DNA from 2 places in the Embleya sp. L77 genome. Region 2 is predicted to be linked to the other one. Evidence: riboswitches for the same ligand, from Rfam matches in the RefSeq annotation. Region 2 holds a riboswitch; the other holds the start of a gene.
The links. A riboswitch is a leader RNA that binds a small molecule or an ion and turns the genes downstream of it on or off. The one in region 2 is predicted to bind glycine.

Region 1: it holds a riboswitch for glycine, as region 2 does, so the genes downstream of both, gcvP (aminomethyl-transferring glycine dehydrogenase) here and gcvT (glycine cleavage system aminomethyltransferase GcvT) in region 2, are expected to answer to the same signal.

What each region holds. Positions count from the first base shown of each region.
Region 1 covers NZ_CM145709.1:6,437,965-6,446,026, forward strand. The annotation lists gene ACZOOI_RS27300 (MerR family transcriptional regulator) at 336-950, shown strand; gene ACZOOI_RS27305 (SanA/YdcF family protein) at 998-1,684, shown strand; gene ACZOOI_RS27310 (DNA polymerase IV) at 1,726-3,075, shown strand; gene ACZOOI_RS27315 (DUF4230 domain-containing protein) at 3,131-3,823, shown strand; glycine riboswitch at 3,872-3,968, shown strand; glycine riboswitch at 3,971-4,107, shown strand; gene gcvP (aminomethyl-transferring glycine dehydrogenase) at 4,169-7,090, shown strand; gene ACZOOI_RS27325 (TetR/AcrR family transcriptional regulator) at 7,148-7,738, opposite strand; gene ACZOOI_RS27330 (DUF5999 family protein) at 7,901-8,062, opposite strand, start outside.
Region 2 covers NZ_CM145709.1:2,093,560-2,101,621, reverse strand. The annotation lists gene ACZOOI_RS08495 (Uma2 family endonuclease) at 1-104, opposite strand, end outside; gene ACZOOI_RS08490 (hypothetical protein) at 193-804, opposite strand; gene ACZOOI_RS08485 (hypothetical protein) at 908-1,315, opposite strand; gene ACZOOI_RS08480 (serine hydroxymethyltransferase) at 1,583-2,887, opposite strand; gene gcvH (glycine cleavage system protein GcvH) at 2,884-3,258, opposite strand; gene gcvT (glycine cleavage system aminomethyltransferase GcvT) at 3,389-4,489, opposite strand; glycine riboswitch at 4,730-4,849, opposite strand; glycine riboswitch at 4,850-4,943, opposite strand; gene ACZOOI_RS08465 (AAA family ATPase) at 5,167-5,898, shown strand; gene ACZOOI_RS08460 (enhanced serine sensitivity protein SseB) at 5,928-6,644, shown strand; gene ACZOOI_RS08455 (enhanced serine sensitivity protein SseB C-terminal domain-containing protein) at 6,881-7,609, shown strand; gene ACZOOI_RS08450 (ABC transporter permease) at 7,919-8,062, shown strand, end outside.

The sequences.
Region 1 (8,062 bases), 4.3 Mb from region 2:
GTCGGCCGGGCGGCGGCCTCGGACGCGCACCGGGGGCCGTCGGCCGGGACGGACCCCGATGCGCGTGCGGTCGAAGCCGGTCCGGCTCGATCCGTTTCGATCAGTGGCAAAGCGGCCAGACCTACCCCTGGCGCAGAGGTTCAAACCACTCGTGCGAGGAGCGTCACTCGGCGTGCCGAACGGCCCGGTCGTTGACGCGCTGTTGGTGACTGCCTACCGTCGAAAACGACAGTTCCGGGATGACCCCTGCGCGTTGCACCTCGCCGCCTGCGGCCCGGGACTGAAGAGACTCGCCGCGCCGTACTCGGGCGCGGGGAGACGAAAGGGAGGTCGGCGTGAGCAGCACCGGCGACATCACGGCGGCGGAACGCGCCCGCACGGCACGTCCTCTGCCGGCGACCGACCCCGGTGCGGGCCCCCGGCGGCAGGACGTCTCGCCGGCCGGCACGCCGTCGGAGGACGTCGGCTACCGCGGCCCGACGGCATGCGCGGCGGCCGGCATCACCTACCGCCAACTCGACTACTGGGCGCGCACCGGGCTGGTCGAGCCCACCGTCCGCCCGGCCCACGGCTCGGGCACCCAACGTCTGTACGGCTTCCGCGACATCCTGGTGCTCAAGATCGTCAAGCGGCTCCTGGACACCGGAGTCTCGCTGCAGAACATCCGAATCGCGGTGGCCCACCTGCGCGGTCGCGGGATCGGCGACCTGGCCGGGATGACGCTGATGAGCGACGGCGCCAGTGTGTACGAGTGCACGTCGTACGACGAGGTCATCGATCTGGTCCAGGGCGGCCAGGGGGTCTTCGGGATCGCCGTGGGGGCGGTCTGGCGCGAGGTCGAGGGCTCGCTCGCCCAGCTCCAGGGCGAGCACACCGGTACCGGAGAGACGATCACGCAAGTCCATCCGGGCGACGAGTTGGCGCGCAGGCGACGCGACAAGGCGGTCTGAGCCGCCCGCGGCGGATGGGAACCGGGCCGACGGGCAGGAACGTCCCCATGGACGTGATCATTCGCCGGCCGACCCTGCCGCGCTCGCGGCGAGCCCAACGACGCGGTTATCAGGCCGCCGTCCTGCTCACCGTGGCCGGGCTGGCCCCGATCACGGGGCTGCACCTGTACGCCGGGAACCGGGTCCGCTCGCCCGCCGACGTGCCATATCAGGACGTCACGATGGTGCTCGGCGCGGGCGTGCACGGGGACCGGCCGTCCGATCTGCTGGCCCGCCGGCTGGACGTGGCCCTGGGGTTGTACCGGGCCGGCCGGACCCGGGTGATCCTGGTCAGCGGCGACGGCGGCGGCAACCGCTACGACGAGACCGGGGTGATGCGGCGCTACCTCGCGGACAGGGGGATACCGCAGCATCGGATCGTGACCGACGAATCGGGATTCTCCACCTGGGAATCCTGCATCCGGGCGAAGCGCGTCTACGGGATCGACCGGGTCATCGTGGTCACGCAGAGCTTCCATCTGCGGCGTGCGCTCGGACTGTGCCGGGCCGCCGGGATATCCGCGTACGGCGTCCCGGACGAGTCCTTCACGTGGGGCCACATCGGGCCCACCGTGTACGGCACCGGGCGCGAGATGCTCGCCGCGGTCAAGGCGACCGGTCAGATCGTGCTCAAACCCGATCCACGCGCCCGCGACCCGAGGAACGACGAGATCCGCCGCGCCCTGGGCGACTGAGCGCGCGCGGATGTCGGTCCCGTGCGTCATCATTGCGCGGTGTGAGACAGGCCCCGGGCATCCTTCACCTCGACATGGACGCGTTCTACGCGTCGGTCGAGCAGGTCGCGAAGCCCAGCCTGGCCGGCAAGGCGGTGATCGTCGGCGGCATCGGCGCACGCGGCGTGGTGGCCACCGCCTCGTATGAGGCCCGCGTGTTCGGCGTGCGCTCGGCGATGTCGATCGGCGAGGCCCGGCGACGCTGCCCCAACGCCGCCTTCCTCAGCCCGCGCTTCGCGCTGTACCGGCAGGTCAGCGACACCGTGATGGAGCTGCTGCACCGGCTGTCCCCGCTGGTGGAGCCGCTCAGTCTGGACGAGGCGTTCGTCGACCTGGAGGCGGGCCCGCACGGCGGCACGCTGGACACCGAACGGGTCACCGAGATCGCCGTACGCCTGCGCGCGGACATCCACGCGGCCACCGGGCTGACCTGCTCGGTCGGCGCGGCCACCTCCAAGCTGCTGGCCAAGATCGCGTCCGAGGCGGACAAGCCGGACGGGCTGTGCGTGGTGGCACCCGGCGCCGAGCGGGCGATGCTGGACCCGCTGCCGGTGCGCGCACTGCCCGGGGTCGGACCGGCCACCGGCGACGTGCTGCGCCGGGCCGGCCTGGACACCGTGGCCGATCTGGCCGCCGTCGACGAGAGCGAGCTGGTCCGACTGCTGGGCCAGGCACACGGCCACGGCCTGCACGTGCTGGCCGCCGGGCTGGACGCCCGCCCGGTGGTCGCCGACCGGGACGCCAAGTCGGTGTCGGTGGAGGACACCTTCGCCACCGACCTGGTGGACCGCGAGCGCATCACGCGAGAGCTGGACCGGCTCTCGATCCGGTGCGTGGAGCGGCTGCGCGCCGCCGGGCGCTCCGGGCGCACGATCGTGCTCAAGCTGCGCCGCTACGACTTCAGCACGCTGACCCGCTCGGAGACGCTGCGCGGGCCCACCGACGATCCGGGCGTGGTGCGCGAGACGATCCGCCGACTGGCCGCGCAGGTGGACGTCACGGGCGGCGTGCGGCTGCTCGGGGTGGGCGTGAGCGGCCTGGCCGACTTCGCCCAGCAGGACCTGTTCGGCGCGGCCGAGCCCGGGGCCGGCGAACCGATCGAGGAGGACCCGGAGAGCGACGCGGAGCCGCTCGTCGAGGCCGCGCCACAGCGGATCTCCTGGTCGCCGGGCCAGGACGTGGTGCACGAGGAGTTCGGACCCGGCTGGGTGCAGGGCAGCGGTGTCGGCCGGGTCACCGTGCGGTTCGAGGTGCCGGGCGGCCGGCCGGGCCGGGTGCGCACGTTCGTGATCACCGACCCGGCGCTGCGACCGGGGGAACCGATTCCGCTACCCGCCGCCGACCGGGGATAGCCGCCGGGATCCGGGGCAGGCGCGGGGCAGACGACTCCTCGGGGGTGTCCTCACCATGACTGATGTCAAAGAGCGGCCGGCGCGAGGGCAAGGTGCCTTCCGATCGGTTCGCCGCAGGCTCGGCCTGCCCGCCTTCCTGGTCACGCTCCTGGTCGGCTTCATCGTGCTGGCCCTGGTGCTGGTCGGGCTGGTCAACCTGTTGCCGGGCAAGTTCAACCCGTTCGGCGAGACCACCAAGGACCACAGCGGACCGGTGATGCTCAAGGCCGTGCAGGATCTCAGCCGCTACGAGGCGGTCAGCGGCACCTTCCAGGTCGTCGTGGACCTGGAGAAGGACGCCAAGTTCCTCCCGGACGCCGTCCGCGGTCAGCGCACGCTGTTCATCGGGGTCGGCCAGGTCGGCGGCTTCGTGGAGTTCGGCGGGATCGGCCAGGACGCGATCCAGACCTCGCCGGACAACAAGAGCGTGACCATCAAGCTCCCGCACGCGCGGCTCGCGCCCGCAGCCCTCGACCAGAAGAACAGCCACGTGATCGCCCAGGACCGGGGTCTGTTCGACCGCCTCGGCGACTTCTTCTCCGGCAATCCCTCCGATCAGCAGCAGCTCTACGTGCTGGCGGCCAAGAAGATCGACGACGCGGCGAAGACCGCCGGACTGGTGGAGCGGGCCGAGCGCAACACCACCGGCATGCTCCAGGGGATGATGCGGTCCCTGGGTTACACCACGACCACTGTGACCTACGCCTAGTGCGCAGGCCCGATCGAGGGTCACGCTGATACCGTTGAGGTCGCCCATTACGTTCGCGCGGGAGAGTCCTCGTGTCGTGCACACGGGGCGCCGAAGGAGCAACTCCTCCCCGGAATCTCTCAGGCACCCGTACCGCGTGGTCGTGGGCACTCTGGAAAGCAGGATCCGCACGTGGCTCGCCGAGTCGGGTCGGATCCTCGCCGACGGTGCAAATCGCGCCCGTGGGAACCGGTTCGACCGGTGCTCCGGGCGCGGTGAAGCTCTCAGGTACAGATGACAGAGGGGGAGGCCGGTGGGCGCGCGACCCGCGTGTCCGTCCAGGAGCGATCCAGGAGGCCTTTCGCGATGACCCCGCGCACCCCTGCCCCGACGCGTGCTCACGCCGTACTCCCCTCCGGTCCCGGCTCGTTGACCGGCCTGGAGGCCGCGTCGCCGTTCACCGGCCGGCACATCGGTCCGGACGCCGACGAGCAGGCGAAGATGCTCGCCGCGATCGGCTACGGATCCCTGGACGAGCTGACCGACGCGGCGGTGCCCGCCGCGATCCGCGCGCTGGAGGGCTTCGAACTGCCCGCCGCGCGCTCCGAGGCCGAGGTGCTCGCCGAACTGCGCGAGCTGGCCTCCCGCAACACCGTGCTGACCTCGATGATCGGGCTCGGCTACCACGGCACCTTCACCCCGCCGGTGATCACCCGGAACGTGTTGGAGAACCCCGCCTGGTACACGGCCTACACGCCCTACCAGCCGGAGATCTCGCAGGGCCGGCTGGAGGCGCTGCTCAACTTCCAGACCGTGGTCACCGACCTGACCGGCCTGGACGTGGCCGGTGCCTCGCTGCTCGACGAGGCCACCGCCGCCGCCGAGGCGATGACCCTGGCCCGGCGGGCCGGTCGGGCCAAGAGCGACGTGTTCGTCGTGGACGCGGCCACGCTGCCGCAGACCGTCGCCGTGGTGCGCACGCGGGCGCAGGCGCTGGGCATCGAGGTCGTGGTCGCCGACACCACCGACGGGCTGCCCGAGGGCGGCTGCTTTGGCGTGCTGCTCCAGTACCCCGGCGCCGACGGCCGGGTCCGCGACCTGACCCCGGTGATCGAGGCGGCGCACGCACAGGGCGCGCTGGTGGCGGTCGCCGCCGACCTGCTCGCGCTCACCGTGCTGCGCGCGCCGGGCGCGATGGGCGCCGACATCGCGGTCGGCACCACCCAGCGGTTCGGCGTGCCGATGGCCTTCGGCGGTCCGCACGCGGGATACATGGCGGTCCGCGAGAAGCTCACCCGCAGCATGCCGGGCCGGCTGGTCGGGGTGTCCGTGGACGCCGACGGCGCGCCCGCCTACCGGCTCGCGCTGCAGACCCGTGAACAGCACATCCGCCGGGAGAAGGCGACCAGCAACATCTGCACCGCGCAGGTCCTGCTGGCCGTGATGGCCGGGATGTACGCGGTCTACCACGGGCCTGACGGGCTCACCTCGATCGCCCGCCGCACCCACCGCTACACGGCCGTGCTCGCGGCCGGGCTGCGGGCGGGCGGCGTCGAGGTCGTGCACGGCGATTTCTTCGACACGATCACCGTGCGCGTGCCCGGTCGGGCCGAGCAGGTGCTCGCCGCGGCCCGCGCGGCCGGGATCAACCTGCGCCCCGTGGACGCCGACCACGTGGGGATCACCTGCGACGAGACCACCCTGCGGGCGCACGTCGAGGCGGTCTGGGGAGCGTTCGGGGTCACCGGCGACGTGGCCGCGCTGGACGCGGACACCGCCGACGCGCTGCCGCAGTCGCTGCTGCGCGACACCGAGTTCCTGACCCACCCGGTCTTCCACACGCACCGCTCCGAGACCGACATGCTGCGCTACCTCAAGCGGCTGGCGGACAAGGACTACGCACTCGACCGGGGCATGATCCCGCTCGGCTCGTGCACGATGAAGCTCAACGCCACGGTCGAGATGGAACCGATCACGTGGCCCGAGTTCGCGAACCTGCACCCGTTCGCGCCGGTGGAGCAGGCCGCCGGATACCTGGAGCTGATCGACGGCCTGGCCGACTCGCTGGCCCGGATCACCGGCTACGCCAAGGTCTCGCTCCAGCCCAACGCCGGTTCGCAGGGCGAGTTGGCGGGCCTGCTCGCGGTGCGCGCCTATCACCGCGCCAACGGCGACACCGCCCGCGACGTGTGCCTGATCCCCTCCTCCGCGCACGGCACGAACGCGGCCAGCGCGGTGATGGCGGGCATGCGCGTCGTGGTGGTCAAGACCGGCGAGAACGGCGACGTGGACCTGGCCGACCTGCACGACAAGATCAAGCGGCACCGGGACACGCTCGCGGTGCTGATGGTGACCTACCCGTCCACGCACGGCGTGTTCGAGGAGGGCATCGAGCAGGTGTGCGCGGCCGTCCACGAGGCCGGCGGCCAGGTCTACGTGGACGGTGCGAACCTGAACGCGCTGGTCGGGCTGGCCCAGCCGGGCGGCGCGATCGGCGCCGACGTATCGCACCTGAACCTGCACAAGACGTTCTGCATCCCGCACGGCGGCGGCGGTCCGGGCGTGGGCCCGGTCGCGGTGCGCGCGCACCTGGCGCCGTACCTGCCCAACCACCCGCTCCAGCCCACCGCGGGCCCGGAGACCGGCGTGGGGCCGATCTCGGCCGCTCCGTGGGGCTCGGCGGCGATCCTGCCGATCCCGTGGACGTACCTGCGGCTGATGGGCCCGGACGGGCTCAAGGAGGCCACCCAGGTCGCGGTGCTGGGCGCCAACTACATCGCCAAGCGGCTCGCACCGCACTTCCCGGTGCTCTACACCGGCCCGAACGGCCTGGTCGCGCACGAGTGCATCATCGACGTGCGGGGGATCACCAAGACCGCCGGGGTCAGCGTCGACGACGTCGCCAAGCGGCTGATCGACTACGGGTTCCACGCGCCGACCATGTCGTTCCCGGTGCCCGGCACGCTGATGATCGAGCCGACGGAGAGCGAGAACCTGCGCGAGATCGACCGGTTCTGCGACGCGATGATCGCGATCAAGGGCGAGATCGACCGGGTCGCGTCGGGTGAGCTGCCCGCCGACGACAACCCGCTCGGCAACGCGCCGCACACCGCCGAGCTGCTCGCCGGCGAGTGGACGCACGCCTACACCCGGGCGGAGGCGGTCTTCCCCGCCGGTGTGGTGCCGGCCGAGAAGTACTGGCCGCCGGTGCGCCGGATCGACGGCGCCCAGGGCGACCGCAACCTGGTCTGCTCGTGCCCGCCGATCGAGGCGTACGGCAACAACTGACCCGAACCGGGCGCGGCCCGCTCCCGATCGCGGACGTCCCGACCAGGGGCGAACCGATCAGGGGCGGGCCGCGCCGTGGGTCAGCAGGTGGGCCACCGACGCGGCGAACCCCGGTTTGGCGGCCAGGTCGCTGCCCAGGACGCCGAACATCAACGCGCCGCTGAGCGATTCGAAGAGCAGGTCGGCGTCCACGTCCGGGCGGGCCTGGCCGCGCGCGACCGCGTCGGCCACGAAGGCCCGGAAGATCGCCCGGACCGGATCCATCCGGGCCACGAGCAGTTCCTTGAGCTCGGGCTGGTCGCGGTACTCGGCGAGTAGCCCCGGCACCGCGGCGGCGGTCTCCGGGCGACGGAAGGACTCCAGCGCGGCCTCGGCGAAGCGCAGTACGCCGGTCGCGAAGTCCTCGTGCGGCAGCGGCCGAAAGCTCATCTCGCGGGCCGGGTAGACCGCCTCGTGCACCAGGTGCGCCTTCGAGGGCCAGCGGCGGTACACGGTGGGCCTGGTCACGCCCGCCCGACGGGCGACGGCGTCGATGCTGACCCGGTTGTAGCCCTGCTCGGCGACCAGCTCGCGGGCCGCGGCCAGGATCAGTTCGTCGGTGCGTGGATCACGCGGGCGACCGGGCCGAGGGGTGCCGCCAGTGCCCATGGGGATGGAACTCCCAGTCGTCGTCGCGCCCGACATCGTGTCGCCGCAGATCGCATGCTGCCGCTCGGACTGTATCGGGAAGGCGGCCCGACCGGCCCCGGGCAGGCAAGAGCCGGAGGTCGTTGCGAGGTGACCTCCGGCTCGTTGGGCCGTGCGAACGGATCAGGCCGCCGAAACCAACCCCACTCGGGGCCGGTGCGGGGCGATGGTGCGTCCGTCCGGCAGCAGTTCGCCCGTGTCCTCGAACAGGACGACGCCGTTGCACAGCAGGCTCCATCCCTGTTCGAAATGAGCGGCCACAACGGCGGCGGCCTCACGATCGGG
Region 2 (8,062 bases):
GACATCATGAGCGCACCGTCCAGCAATTCGACACGCCAACCGTCGGCGTGGATCTCCAGAACGTCTTCGGGCGTCCACACGCGATCGAATGCGGGAAGGCTCACGGCTCTCCTTCGATTGACCGGACATGTCTGATTCTATCGGGCGGAGATGTCCACTCCGCGGATGACCGGACGCCGCCCGTTGCTTGCTCTACTTTCTCGACCAGTCGTGCTGTGGGAGTTCGGCGCGGCCCTGGGGGGTGTCGGCGTTGGCGCGGAGGAGGATCGCGGTGGGGGAGACGCCCTTGGGGAGGTCGAACCACAGGTCCTCGACCAGGGTGTCGGAGGCGCCGAGGGTGAACTCGCGGAGCTGGCGCTTGATCTCCATCGATTCCAGGTCCATGCCGAGTCGGCTGTCGTCCGGCAGGACCAGGCGCTGCTCCAGGTTGGCGATGTGCACGGTGGCCAGCGAGGTGTTGGCGATGGAGACCTTGACCCGACACAGCCGGCCCTGGGCGAAGTGCTCGGCGTGGGTGCCGGTGATCCATTCGATCCCGCAGGTGAGGCCCTGCACGGTGAACGTGGCCGGCCCGCTGAGCACGGCCGGAGCCTTGACCGGTATCTCCCACTCGCGCATGGTCATCTTCAGCGGCTTGTCCTTCTCCGGCCAGTACAGCGCCGCCGCGCCCGCGGCCAGGCCCGCGCCGATCAGCAGCCCGAGCACGAACCCGATCGCGATCCACTGCCGGATCCGCCGCCGACATCGGAGATGCCCGACCACCTCGCCCCGTAACTCCTCGACCTTGCGCCCCACCACACCCATCCGCCGCCCCCGTCTCCGGACCGAAGCCCGCATCGTATGGGCGCGCTCCCACCGCCGGCGAGAGCTTCCGGGACGCCCCTCCGGCCCGGTTGCCGGGGCCGGCTCACCCGTTCGGGGTGTGGCCGTGATCGATCAGGTCCGCCGCCGCGCGGGCGATGGCGGCGTCGAGCGCGGCGAGCGGGGTGGGGATGGGGTTCTCGGTGGGTGGGACGAACCACACCAGGGGCCCGGCCTCGCTGCGGGGCGGGGGAAAGGTGACCCATGCGCCGCTGCCGTGCCGACTGGGGCCGCGCAGGTCGCGAAGGCGGGTGCGGGCCGGGGAGGTGACCGGGACCAGGAAGCCCATCTTGGCGCAACGCCGGTCGTGGATCACCGGCCCGACCCGAACTCCCGCGGCACGCAGGTGCTTGACCACCTCGCGGCCCAACCGCGCGTCGACCTCGATCACGTCGAAGGTCTGGCCGGCGGCGACCAGGCGCGGAGCATAGGGATTGCCGGACGAGTCACTCATGGGACGGCACCTTGGCCAATCGGGTCGGACCGGACCCCCGCAAGCTCCATCCCAGCCTGCCGAACCCGACCGCGTGGGCAATATCCACAAGTTGATGCATTTCCGTCACCTGTTCGGCCCACGGCAACGGCAGCCCGAACCCGACCGGACCCGCGGGAAGCCCGGCCGAGGGGGTCGGCCCGAGCGCGGAACGGCCGCGGGGCCGGTGGGGATTTCGCCCCACCGGCCCCGCGGCCGTCCTGGTGAACGTGGATCCGCGAGGTGGGATCAGAGGTTCGGGTACAGCGGGTGCTTCTTCGCCAGGGCCGTGACGCGGCCGGCCAGGGCTGCCTTGCGGGTGTCGTCGAAGCCGGGGAGGAGGGCCTCGGCGATGATGTCGGCGACCTCCTCGAAGTCGGCCGCGTCGAAGCCGCGGGTGGCCAGGGCCGGCGTGCCGATCCGCAGGCCGGAGGTGACCATGGCCGGGCGCGGGTCGAACGGGACCGCGTTGCGGTTGACCGTGATGCCGATCTCGTGCAGGCGGTCCTCGCCCTGCTGACCGTTGAGTTCCGAGTCGCGCAGGTCGACCAGGACCAGGTGCACGTCGGTGCCGCCGGTGAGCACGGTGATGCCCGCGTCGGTGACGTCCTTGCGGGTGAGCCGCTCGGCGAGGATGACCGAGCCCTCCAGGGTGCGCCGCTGGCGGTCCTTGAAGTCGTCGGAGGCGGCGATCTTGAAGGCCACCGCCTTGCCCGCGATCACGTGCTCCAGGGGACCACCCTGCTGGCCCGGGAAGACCGCCGAGTTGATCTTCTTGGCGTACTCCGCCTTGGACAGGATGACGCCGCCGCGCGGGCCGCCCAGGGTCTTGTGCGTCGTGGTGGTGACCACGTCCGCGTACGGCACGGGGCTGGGGTGCAGACCCGCGGCGACCAGGCCCGCGAAGTGCGCCATGTCCACCATCAGGTACGCGCCGATCTCGTCGGCGATCCGGCGGAACCCGGCGAAGTCGAGCTGCCTCGGGTAGGCCGACCAGCCGGCGATGATCAGCTTCGGTCGGTGCTCCTTGGCCAGGCGCTCGACCTCCTCCATGTCGACCCGGTGGGTCTTCTCGTCGACGTGGTAGGCGACCACGTTGTAGAGCTTGCCGGAGAAGTTGATCTTCATGCCGTGGGTGAGGTGGCCGCCGTGGGCCAGGTCCAGGCCGAGGATCGTGTCGCCGGGCGTGAGCAGCGCGACCATCGCGGCGGCGTTCGCGGACGCGCCCGAGTGCGGCTGCACGTTGGCGGCCTCGGCGCCGAAGAGCTCCTTGACCCGGTCGATGGCGAGCTGTTCGACGACGTCGACGTGCTCGCAGCCGCCGTAGTAGCGCCGGCCGGGGTAGCCCTCGGCGTACTTGTTGGTCAGGACGGAACCCTGTGCCTCCAACACCGCCACGGGGGCGAAGTTCTCGGAGGCGATCATCTCCAGGGTATTCTGCTGGCGGTGCAGCTCGTCGGTGACGGCGGCGGCGACCTGCGGGTCCACCTCGCTCAGCGGACGGTCCAGGATCGTCACGGTTGTCAGCTCCTCGATCGGGTCGATCTCGATCATTCGCCGCAGAACGCGGCGTACTCGTCGGCCGACAGCAGGCCCTCGGCCTCGCCGTCGATGCGCACCTTGAACAGCCAGCCCGTCCCGAAGGGGTCGGAGTTCACCAGGGCGGGGTCCTCGGCGACCGCGTCGTTGATCTCGACGATCTCGCCGGAGACGGGCGCGTACATGTCGCTGACCGACTTGGTGGACTCCAACTCGCCGCAGGGCTCGCCGGCGACGACCGTCTGGCCGACCTCGGGGAGCTGGACGAACACCACGTCGCCGAGCGCGTCGGCCGCGTGTTGGGTGATGCCGACGAGGGCGGGGGAGGCCGCCTCGTCGAGCCACTCGTGTTCCTTGCTGTAGCGCAGGTGCTGGGGTGCGTGCACGGGTCCATTCTCCATTCGATCGAGGGGGGTCTGTCCCTCAGGTGGGTTTGTAATGGTTTGTACCGCCGGGCCGAGGGGCCCGCGCCGGCCGCGACCGCAGAACTCGGGTCGGGCCGCCCTGCCGCCTCGGTCAGGCCCGCTTGTAGAACGGCAGCGCGACGACCTCGACCGGCTCCGTCTTGCCGCGGATGTCCACGGCCAGCCGGGTGCCCGGTTCGGCGCGCTCCTTGGCCACGTACGCCATCGCGATCGGCACGCCCAGTGTCGGCGAGGGCGCGCCGGAGGTGACCTCGCCGACCCGCTCGCCGGTCTCCGCGTCCACCACGGGGTATCCCGCACGCGGGACCCGCTTGCCCGGCGAGGTGAGCCCGACCAGGGTCCGGCGCACATCGTCCTGCGCCGCGGCCAGTGCCTCGCGTCCGACGAAGTCCTCGGGCTTGTCCAGCCGGACCACCCGACCCAGGTTGGCCTCGTACGGCGTGGTGTCCCGGGTCAGCTCGTGCCCGTACAGCGGCATGCCCGCCTCCAGGCGCAGCGTGTCGCGGCAGGAGAGCCCGGCGGGCACCAGGCCGTGCGGCTTGCCGGCCGCGAGCAGCGCCTCCCACAGCGCGACCGCGTGGTCGGGCGCGGCGAACAGCTCGAAGCCGTCCTCGCCGGTGTAGCCGGTGCGCGCGAGCAGCACCGGAACGCCGGCGACCTCGGTGCGCAGGATCGCGTAGTACTTGAGTGCGGGCAGGTCGGCGTCGGTGAGCGAACCGACGATCGCGGTCGACGCGGGGCCCTGCACGGCGAGCAGCGTGTACTCCTCGGACGCGTCACGCACCACGGCGTCGAAGTTCTCCGAGCGGTGCTTCAGGCTGCCCGCGACCACGTCCGCGTTGGAGGCGTTGGCCACCACCACGAAGTGCTCGTCGCCCAGCCGGTAGACGATCAGGTCGTCGACGATGCCGCCCTCTTCGGTGCAGATCATCGTGTACCGGGCGCGGTCGATCCCGATCTTCGAAACGAAACCGACCAGGGCGTGGTCGAGCGCGCGGGCGGCGTCCGGACCGGTGATCTCGATCTCGCCCATGTGGGTGAGGTCGAACAGGCCGGCCGTGGTGCGCACCGCGGTGTGCTCGTCACGCTCGCTTCCGTACCGGAGCGGCATCCGCCAACCGGCGAAGTCGGTCATCGTGGCCCCGAGCGCGTCGTGCACGGCGTCGAGCGGGGTCCGGCGGTCGGTGGTCATGCGAAGGCTCCTTCGAGGGGGCGCCGGCGGGAACACCCCAGGGGCGCGGGCCGGTCGGGGGCATGGCGTACGGCCGCGCGCTCGGTCGGCGCGCACGAGGCACCACGCGCGGACGAGGAGCGGGTGCCGGCGCGCAGTGCGGCGAATGACGACGGGCGATGCGGTGAATACGACAACAAAGGGGGCTCCCTGCCATGGCTTTCAGCCCTTCTCGATCGGAGTCGATCGAAAAGTGGGGTGCCCTCCCCTTCTGTCATCGGAACCTGAGAGCTTCATCGCTTCCGGGCGCATCCGCGCGCGGAACGGCGATTTGCACCGTGGGTGAACCACACCAGCGGTGCGGTTGCTTTCCAGAAGTGCCTGACCCATGCGGTATCGGTGCCTGAGAGATTCCGGGGAGGAGTTGCTCCTTCGGCGCCCCGCTCGTGGGCGAGGACTCTTCCGCGTGGGGTCGACGGCCGATATGAGGTTGTGCCCGGCATGCTAGCGCGTGTCGTCAATCCCCCGCCGGGGCCGGGACCCCGCCGAGTCCGAGGACTGCCGACTTCCGGCGCCGGCGACTGCGGAGGCTGCCTACTTCGAGGGATGACCGACACGCGCTCGCGCGCGAGGGTGCGAGGGTGCGAGGGTGCGACACCATGCGCAAGGCAGGACGGTTCGGGACAAGGGGAGGACTCGTGGAGACGGACTCGGCGGGGGCGCATACCGGCGCCGCGACGAGCGGCGTGTTGATGCCCCGGGCCGTGCACGACCTCCGGGAGGAGCGCGATCGCCCGGGGGAGCGGATCGGCGACCGGGTGGTGGACGTGCTGGCCTATCCGGCCTCGTGCGTGCTCGTGGTGACCGGCCTGCCCGGGGCCGGCAAGAGCACGCTGCTCGCGCGCGTGGTCACCCCCGGGCCCACCGTGGCCGTGCTGGACGCGGACCTGGTCCGGGCGCGCTGGGCGGTGCGCGCCGGGCGCATCCCGTACCGGGCCTATCGGCCGCTGGTGCGGCTCTCGCACTACGGCGAGGTGGCCCGGGCTCTGCGCGGCCCCGGCGCGGTGGTCGTGCACGACAGCGGCCGCAACCCGATCCTGCGCCGGGTGCTGGTGCTCGCCGCCCGGCGGCGCGGCAGTTCGGTGCACGCACTGCTGTTGGACGTGAGCGCCCATCAGGCCCTTGCCGGCCAACGCGCCCGCGGTCGCGGAGTGTCCACGCCGGTGTTCGCCCGGCACCACCGCGAGTGGCGCGAACTGCTCGCCCGACTGACGCCGTGGCTGGACGCGGGCCCCACCCTGGCGTCCGCGCCCGGCGGCTTCACCTCGTGCGTACTGCTCGACCGGTCGGCCGCCCGGGCGCTCAGCCGGATCGTTTTCGCAGACCCCGTGCCCGGACAGTCCCGACGGCGGCGGCCGACCGAGTCGTAAACTGCGGCGGACACCAGAGGAGCACCACCATGCCGTTTCCGGCCAATCCCGTGGAGAGCGCGCTCGTCGCGGCGATGCGCGACCCGTCCCGGGCCGAGGCTCTCTTCGAGGCCCTGGCCGAGTCGGACGTGTGGGTGCCGCTGCCCGAGGGCGGCGACCCGACGGACAGCGAACTGACGCTGCCGACCACCGAGATCGACGGCCGGCCGTACGTGCCGGTGTTCTCCTCGGAGGAGGAGTTCCGGCGGGTCGCCGGCCCGATGGCGTGCACGGTCGCGCCGATGCGCGAGTTCGCCCGCGGGCTGCCGGCGCACGTGGGCATCGCGGTCAACCCGGGCGGCGAGGTGGGCATCCCGATCCCGCCGCCGGGGGTGCTGGAACTGGCCCGGCTGCCCGGCGCGGGCGTCCGCGGCGCGCGGGTGCGGCTGTACGAGCCGGACGAGGAGCCGATGGAGTTCCTGATCGCGGCCGCCGCCGAGTTCACCCACCTGCCGGTGGTGCTGAGTGCGCGTCGCGGCCTGGGTGAGATCGAGTCCGACCCGCCGTGCCTGTTCATCGGTGTCGAACTGGACCGCTGGCAGGAGGAGGACCGGTTGGCCGCGGTCGGCGCCCTGGAGCGCGCGCTCGGCCGGGCCGCATGTCCGTGGCCGGTGAACGTGGTGCTGTTGGACGTTGCGCAGGATCCTGTGGGGGACTGGATGCTGGAACGGGCCGAGCCGTTCTACCTGCGGGCCGACCAGCGCTGAGCCCGCGGGCCCGGCACACCCGTGCGCCCACGCGCGCGATTCGCGCCGGCGCGCTCCGGTGCGGGGCGTTCGCACCGCGGCACTCGTCGCAATGACTTCATCCGTCCGGCGGGACGGCGGGACAGTGGTCCGGCGGGAAGGCGGTTCGGCGGGACGGCGGTTCGGGGGTTGGCGGGACGGCGGTTCGGCGGGACATCGCAACATCGGGACATCGGTTCGGGTTCGGGGAGGACGTCGTGAACCAGGTCGAGCAGGCATTGAGCCAGGTGGCACCCGGGCGTTACGAAGCCTACGAGCGGTTGCTCGAAGCGCTCACCGGCGCTCACGTGTGGATGCTGCTGTGGCAGGGGCAACCGGGCAGCCCGGACGCGCAGTACGGGAACATGGACGTGGCCGGATGGCGCTACGCCCCGGCGTTCACGTCCGAGGAGCAGCTGCGTCTCAGTGGCTGGGATCGCTCCTTCGAGGTCTGTCCGGTCACCGAGATCGCCTCCTCCCTGTACACCGACCACTGGGGCCTGTGGCTGAATCCGCACGCTCAGGGCGGCGGTGTCGGCGTTCCCTACCTCGACCTCCGGCGGATCGTCGGCGGCCTGGACCGGTTGATGGCCGGCCCCCTGGAAGTGGGCGAACCGACGTTGTGGGACCCGGCGTTCTACGCCCTGCTCGGCGGCCAACTGTTCCAGACCCAGGTGGTGCGAGCCGCGCACCGGGCCTGGGTGCGACCCACCGTCGGACCCGAACGCCTCGTCATCGGCCTGCGCCTGACGGACAATCAGCCCGCCACGATGCAACGGATGCGGGACGCGATGGCGCGCGCCTCGGCCGCCGCGCCGGCCGGCCTGACGTTGTCCTCGGTCGCCCTGGACGATCCGTTCGACCCGGTCGCCGCGTGGATGCGCGAGCACACCCGGCCGTTCATCGGCATCGACATGCTCGACGAGGCCGCCCGCAACTCGCAGTGAACGAAGATCGGCACACAGTGCCGGGAGCGGGGCAACAGGCACTGATGCCCCCAATAAACTGACGTCACGTCATCAACCGCTGCCTTGTTGTGATTTCGTGACCGATCTACGCGGATCAACCGGTGAATCGTGTCGCCGTAATCACGGTTCAGTAAAGGTATTCCTCGACCCCTGTTGGTGACCCCCGTCACGGAGGAGTCTCACCCGGACGACAGATCCCGAAGATCATCGGGATCGCAATGCCGGGTATGGCGACGGGATCGGCGATCCCGAGCCGCCGTCGCATCCGTGAGCGGGGAGGGTCGATCCATGACGGCACCGATCGAGACCACCGGTGTGGCCCGAGAGGCGCACCCCGAAGCGATCGCCGAGTCCGCCGGCGTACGCATCGAGGGTCGTTCCCTCGGCCAGATCGCGTGGGCCCGATTCCGTCGCGACAAGGTCGCGATGGCC